2 regions of the Peribacillus sp. ACCC06369 genome follow, and region 2 is predicted to be linked to the other one. Evidence: riboswitches for the same ligand, from Rfam matches in the RefSeq annotation. Region 2 holds a riboswitch; the other holds the start of a gene.
What was found. Region 2 has a riboswitch for S-adenosylmethionine ahead of QUF78_RS14490 (YezD family protein). Riboswitches for the same ligand answer to the same signal wherever they lie in the genome.
Positions count from the first base shown of each region.

Region 1: it holds a riboswitch for S-adenosylmethionine, as region 2 does, so the genes downstream of both, mtnK (S-methyl-5-thioribose kinase) here and QUF78_RS14490 (YezD family protein) in region 2, are expected to answer to the same signal.

Region 1 is NZ_JAUCEN010000002.1:3,072,943-3,076,357, forward strand. It holds gene QUF78_RS15710 (pyridoxal phosphate-dependent aminotransferase) at 1-634, opposite strand, end outside; gene QUF78_RS15715 (nitrilase-related carbon-nitrogen hydrolase) at 733-1,131, shown strand; gene QUF78_RS28040 (hypothetical protein) at 1,084-1,326, opposite strand; SAM riboswitch class I at 1,558-1,711, shown strand; gene mtnK (S-methyl-5-thioribose kinase) at 1,790-2,992, shown strand; gene mtnA (S-methyl-5-thioribose-1-phosphate isomerase) at 3,007-3,415, shown strand, end outside.
Region 2 is NZ_JAUCEN010000002.1:2,811,771-2,815,185, reverse strand. It holds gene QUF78_RS14500 (TetR/AcrR family transcriptional regulator) at 1-385, shown strand, start outside; gene ssuE (NADPH-dependent FMN reductase) at 594-1,127, shown strand; SAM riboswitch class I at 1,402-1,510, shown strand; gene QUF78_RS14490 (YezD family protein) at 1,682-1,825, shown strand; gene QUF78_RS14485 (phosphoadenylyl-sulfate reductase) at 2,011-2,715, shown strand; gene sat (sulfate adenylyltransferase) at 2,768-3,415, shown strand, end outside.

The DNA of each region.
Region 1 (3,415 bases), 260 kb from region 2:
CCCCATATGCGAAATCGTGGACCACGCAAATCGAATGCTCTTTTGCAAAGGAGACGGTTTCATCAAAGAAACTTTCAGTTGCAGAAGCACCTGTGGGATTATTCGGATAGTTCAAAAACATCATTTTGGCTTTAACTAGCACTTCTTTATGTATGTCATTGTATTTCGGAAGAAAATCATTTTCTTCTGTCAAGGGCATCAGTTCGGTCTTTGCCTGTGCTAAAACGACACCGGAAAGATAATCCGGATAGCCGGGGTCTGGAACAAGGATCGTATCACCTGGATTCAATAAACACTGCGGCAGTTCGACAAGACCTGCCTTTCCCCCGAAGAGAATCGCCACTTCACTATTCGGATCCAGCTTGACACCATATTCACGTTCATAAAAGACGGCAGCAGCATCTTTTAAATATTGATGTCCCCGAAACGGCGAATATTTATGATTAATCGTTTTTTCAGCGGCAACCTGCAAACTTTTCACGATATGTTCAGGCGTCGGTTGATCAGGGTTTCCCTGGCCTAAATTAATGACATCATGACCTTGCGCCGTAATCGCATTGACTTTTGCGACTAGAGAGGCAAAAAATTGCTTGGGCAGTTTTTGAAGTTGTCTGGATTTTTCGAATTGCAACATTTATACACCTTCTCTGAAATTTCTTGAAATTCTAGTCACAAATGATATATGTTTATCATAGTCTTGTAAAGCATTTTTTACATGTGGGGTTTTTAACGATGAAGTGGAAGATTGCCTGCATTCAAATGGATATTGCCTTCGGGCAACCAGATATCAATTTTCAGGTTGCAGAACAATGGATGGAAAAAGCAGCAATGTCCAAACCCGATATGGTTATTTTACCAGAGCTTCGGACAACAGGATACGACTTGACCAGGTTAAATGAGATTGCTGATGAAGAAGCAGAAAAAACGATTGAATGTTTAAAAGATCAGGCAAAGAAACACCAGTTTCACATAATTGGGGGTTCCGTTGCCAAAAGAGCAAGCAAGGGCATCTATAACAACATGATCATCATCAATAAGCATGGAAATCTCATTAAACAATATGATAAGCTTCACTTATTTCAGTTAATGGATGAACATCATTTCCTGCAGCCAGGTGAAAAAGATGGTTAATTTACTCTTGATGAAAAAATATGTGCTGGATTCATTTGTTATGACATTCGTTTTCCTGAATGGCAGCGAGCCCATACCGTTCAAGGCGCCGAAGTTCCGTGCTTTTGTAACTTTATTGAAGTCCAAGGTGCCTGTCAAGAGTTCGTTTGCTTCTCCGGATTCACCTATGATATTCCCCCATGGATCAATAATCAAGGAATATTATTGACATCCGAACCTGAACGGTTAACGGCTACAACATATGATTGGTTCTCAATGGCACGGCTAATCAATAAGGCTCTCCAGTGATCGAGTCTGGGCTTTGGCCATGAACAAAATACCCGTATTCGAAGATAGTCGGCCGGATTATTATTAATTTCCCCATTGACAAACTATTTAAAAAGTTGATATTATTTTCCCGAAGATTAAAATTTCAGAAAACATATACTCTTATCAAGAGCAGGCTGAGGGATAAAGGCCCTATGAAGCCCAGCAACCGACTGTAATACCATTGTGAAATGGGGCGGATTCACCGCCGGATTATAAAATCCACAGAGCACGGTGCTAATTCCACCAGAATTCATTTTCTGGAAGATAAGAGGTCCGAAGCCAAAACTTCTGCCTCTTTCTATATGAAAGAGGCTTTTTTATTCTTATTTTGAATCTGGAGGGGAAAAGAATGACTCAAAACCATTCAAATTTTAAGAGATTGACAAACGAAACTGCTATAACCCTTGCAAAAAAACTTGGGTTGGTCAATGCGGATGCAAGTTTAAACTGTAAAGAAATCGGCGATGGAAATTTAAATTATGTTTTTCATATTACAGACACAGTCACAAACAAAGGAATAATAATCAAACAAGCTGTCCCTTATGCCAAGGTACTTGGTGAAAGCTGGCCACTGACATTGAAAAGGGCATCCATTGAAGCGAATGCACTGATTCATTTCAGAAGCTATTGCCCCGAATTCGTACCGCAAGTCTATTATTCGGATGAACAGCTTGCCATCACAGTCATGGAAGATTTATCGCACTTGAAAATCGTTAGAAAAGGCTTGATCGATGGCGATCAATATCCATTGCTTTCACAGCATATTGGTGAATATGTAGCGAAGACGGCATTTTATACATCAGATTATCATTTAGAACCATCCGCGAAAAAGGAAGTGGCCCGACATTTCACGAATCCGGAACTCTGCAAAATCACTGAGGTCTTTATTTTCACGGATCCATTTTTTGAGGAACTTCCGGGAGATTTCGAGCTGGAATTGACTGATGCCGCCAAAAATATTTGGAATGATCAAGAAGTGATACTTGAGGTCGCTAAGCTGAAACAAAGCTTTGAAACCGAGCAGGAAGCCTTGCTTCATGGAGATTTACATACTGGAAGTATTTTTGCAAGTGAAACTGAAACAAAGGTTATTGATCCGGAATTCGCTTTTTATGGGCCCGTTGGTTTTGACCTTGGTCAATACACCGCCAACCTTCTCTTTCAGGCAATTACACGAAATGGCGCTGGAAAGGAAGAGATTTTCTCACACCTTCATGAATTTTGGAATGCCTTTGAAGAAACTTATACCGAATTATGGGAAGGCCAAAATAAAAGCCCATTCCGCCATGTGAAAGGTTATCTGCCTTATTTACTGACAAAATTCAAAAAAGATGCATTCGGTTTTGCCGGCTGTGAACTGATTCGACGAACCATTGGCCTTTCCCATGTTGCCGATTTAAACGTCATTGAAAATAAAGATACAAGGATCGCTGCCAAAACGGCAACATTGGAAATTGGTGCATTTTTAATTAAAAAACGGGAAGAATTGGATGTTCCAGCTGTCATTGAAGCGTTGAAGCAACGTACACTGCCATCTTATTCAACCCTTTAAAAGGAGACCTGCACATGACTACACTAGCACCCTTACCATATTCGGTACAATGGGATGATACCCATATTACATTATTAAATCAACAAGCCCTTCCTTCCATAACAGAATTTATTGAACTTCATTCTGTTGATGATGTATATGACAGCATATTGACATTAAAAGTTCGTGGTGCCCCAGCAATTGGACTGACGGCTGCATTTGGTGTTGCACTTGGTGCCAAACAGGAAACAACCGCTGAATTAGGGGAATTCAAGAAAAATGTAACGAGGCATATTGAAAAACTTGCTTCTTCACGGCCAACTGCAGTCAACCTTTTTTGGGCGTTAAGGAGGATGGAGAATACGTTGAAAACAGCGCAAAGCATTTCAGCTGCCAAGGAAGCACTTGTATCGGAGGCCCAAGCCATCTTTGCTGATGATGAAG
Region 2 (3,415 bases):
TGGGACAAACCATCTGTCAACTGATGATCTTGTGGAAAATCACGTTTGCACCATGATTAAAAACGTTATTGAAAATAAAGAACAGTTTTCGATATTATTTCGGGAAACACAATTCGATCAAGATATTTCAAAGCAATATGTTGATCAAATTTTCAAGCCGAATGCCAAGCATATTGAAATACAGAAGAGAATAGATAGCGGAGAGATCCAATATATTTCTGATATTATCCTTTTTAATGTGGGGATCATTTCTTTCACATTGGCATTATCTACACATTATGAGATTCATCAACAGAAAAAGGAACCATATTTTACTTCTGAACGAATTAAGAGCATTGCACAACTTTTGGTATATGGTATTCATGGAAAACAAAATCATACATAATGAAACGGTCATATTAAAAGGCTTGTGCATCAAGCCGCAAATATGACCGTGTTTTTTTGAATGGTAAGCATTCATTACTTGTGAAATTAATAAACCGGAGTGTAAGATTTGACTTATATTTTTCAGACTATTACGATAAATGCATGCTGCAACAAATTCATTACGAGGATTTTTATTCTAAAACCATGTAATATGGGAGGGGATTTATATGAGCGATATCGTAATTTTATCAGGAAGTCCAGCGATTCCATCAAGAACGGACATTTCACTAAAACATATTCAATCATTAGTCGAAAACCAAGGATTTACCACAGCTTATTACTCAATTACGGATTTCTCAGCAGATGATTTATTCCAAGGGAAATATAATAGCGAAGATATCTTAAAGCTTTCGGAGAAAATACAAGCAGCCAGAGGAATCATCATTGGTTCACCGGTATATAAGGCTTCTTATACAGGGGTATTAAAAGCCTTGATTGATTTGCTGCCAGAAGGAGCTTTTAAGCGGAAGCCAGTGCTGCCCATTATGATTGGCGGAAGTAACAGGCATTTATTGGCGATTGATTATGCGCTTAAACCATTAATTTCAATATTAAAAGGCGAGCCGTTGCAGGGCATATATTTTGTGGATAAGGAAATAGATAAACAGAATTCAGAAAACCCGATCAATGACTTGAATTTAGTTGATCGCGTCCAGAGTCAGGTTCAAGAATTTATAGAAGCGATTCAGTTAAGAAATTAATAAGTAATCGACTTCAACAAAAGGAATTGAATTCAAGTAATTACTTTTTCAATGAATGACAGGCATCAATAATAGCTTAATAATGAAAATAGACTCATTTTTTTGGAGACTTTATCTAAAAAGACGAGTCTATTTTCATATTTAAATGAACATAAAATCATGAATGGAATAGTGTGTATAAAAATAACAGTTCCTCCATAATATTAAACCAAGTTATTTTATAAGAAAACTCCATTGACAAGGATTAAATATATGTTAATATTTAAAATAATAAAACTTATCCAGAGCGACGGAGGGAATTGGCCCTTTGAAGTCCAGCAACCTGCATGATGGATGCAAGGTGCTACCTCCAACAAAATGTTGATCATTTTGGAAGATAAGGTAAAGAATATTTACCTTGAAATCTTTCCATCATGGAAAGATTTTTATTTTTCGGAAAATTCTTTGGAAAACCATAACAATTTAAAGTTGTTTGGAATTATATAAATTTAATAAATTCATTTAATCAGCGGTGAAATAATATATTCGCGGATTTTCTTAAAGGAGGAACAGGTTTGGATAAAGAGAATCAGCTTGAAGAAATATTTGAACGACTTCAAGAAATGCTTAATTCAATGAAGTATGGATCGATTACACTTATTGTCCAAGATGGTAAAATCATTCAAATGGAAAGAAATGAAAAACTAAGAATTAAATAAGGTATCTGCTGACTAGAAAAACTAGAGGCGGGTTTAACTGATATAAAGAGAGTATTGGTTAGATTCGTCTCTTTTTCCTAGGGTCAGTTAAACTGGGGAAGATTATAACGGGCATTGATCAAAAGTAACTCTAACCAGCGACATACAGCAAGTTCTTAGAGGGGGCTACAAGGTTGGCTGCATTAATAAACTATGAAAATTTCAACACCGGGGATTTACCTGTATTTCCTGAAGATAGTGAGACAAAAGGTGCTTTGGAAGTACTGCAATGGGCGAATGACCATTATGGAAACAAACTGATATATGCGTGTAGTTTCGGTATAGAAGGCATCGTGCTTACGGATTTATTGGCGAAGGTCAATCCCTCGGCAAAAATAGTTTTCCTTGATACAGATGTTCATTTTGAGGAAACTTACCAATTGATCGATCAAGTGAAAAAGCGATATCCAAATCTTTCAATCGAAATGAAGAAACCAGCATTGACGCTTGAAGAACAGGCGGCGGAACATGGGGATGAATTATGGCTTAGCGATTCCAATAAGTGCTGTAACATCCGTAAAATCACTCCGCTTACAGATGTGCTTTCAACGGCAACAGCCTGGCTTTCGGGACTACGGAGGGAGCAATCTGAAACAAGGGCTCTGACAGAGTATATCAATAAGGATAATAAGTTCAAGTCAGTAAAAATATGTCCACTCATACATTGGACATGGAAAGATGTTTGGCGTTATGCCCACAAAAATGGACTTCCATATAATATCCTGCATGATAATGGATATCCAAGCATTGGTTGTAAAACATGTACGGCACCTGCCTTCAATGCAGATGATTTACGCTCAGGCCGTTGGCAAGGAGCCCAAAAAACGGAATGCGGATTGCATTTATCTTAAATAAATAGAAATTATAGGCTTAAATCAATAGAAACCATAGGGGGAAATTAGCATGACAATCAGTTTACCGCACGGAGGAACACTAATCGATCTTTGGGAACCAAAATATGATTTTAGTAAAATAACAAATTCAATTGAAATTGACGAAATAGCTTTAAGTGATCTTGAATTGATAGGCACTGGTGCCTACAGCCCGATCAAAGGTTTCTTTACTAAAAGTGACTATGAGACAGTTGTCAAGGATATGAGGCTTAGCAGCGGCCATGTATGGAGCATCCCGATTACGCTGCCTTTGAACGTTGAAGTTGCAGAAACTCTTACTATAGGTGAAGAGGTAAAGCTGACTCATGAAGGTGAAACATACGGAGTTCTCTCCGTTTCCGATATTTTCACTCCCGATAAACAATTGGAAGCGACATTAGTATATCAAACGGATGATGAGAAGCATCCTGGTGTGAAAAATTTATATAACCGCGGGGATGTATATGTCGGCGGAGAAATAAAGTTAGTCAAGAGAATAGAGCGTCCGCTATTTCAAGCAAATTATCTGGACCCAGTTGAGACAAGGAAAGCTTTTGCTGAAAAAGGCTGGGAAACGGTTGTCGGATTCCAAACGAGGAACCCTGTTCACCGTGCACATGAATATATTCAAAAGACAGCATTGGAGATTGTCGACGGCTTATTTTTAAATCCTCTTGTA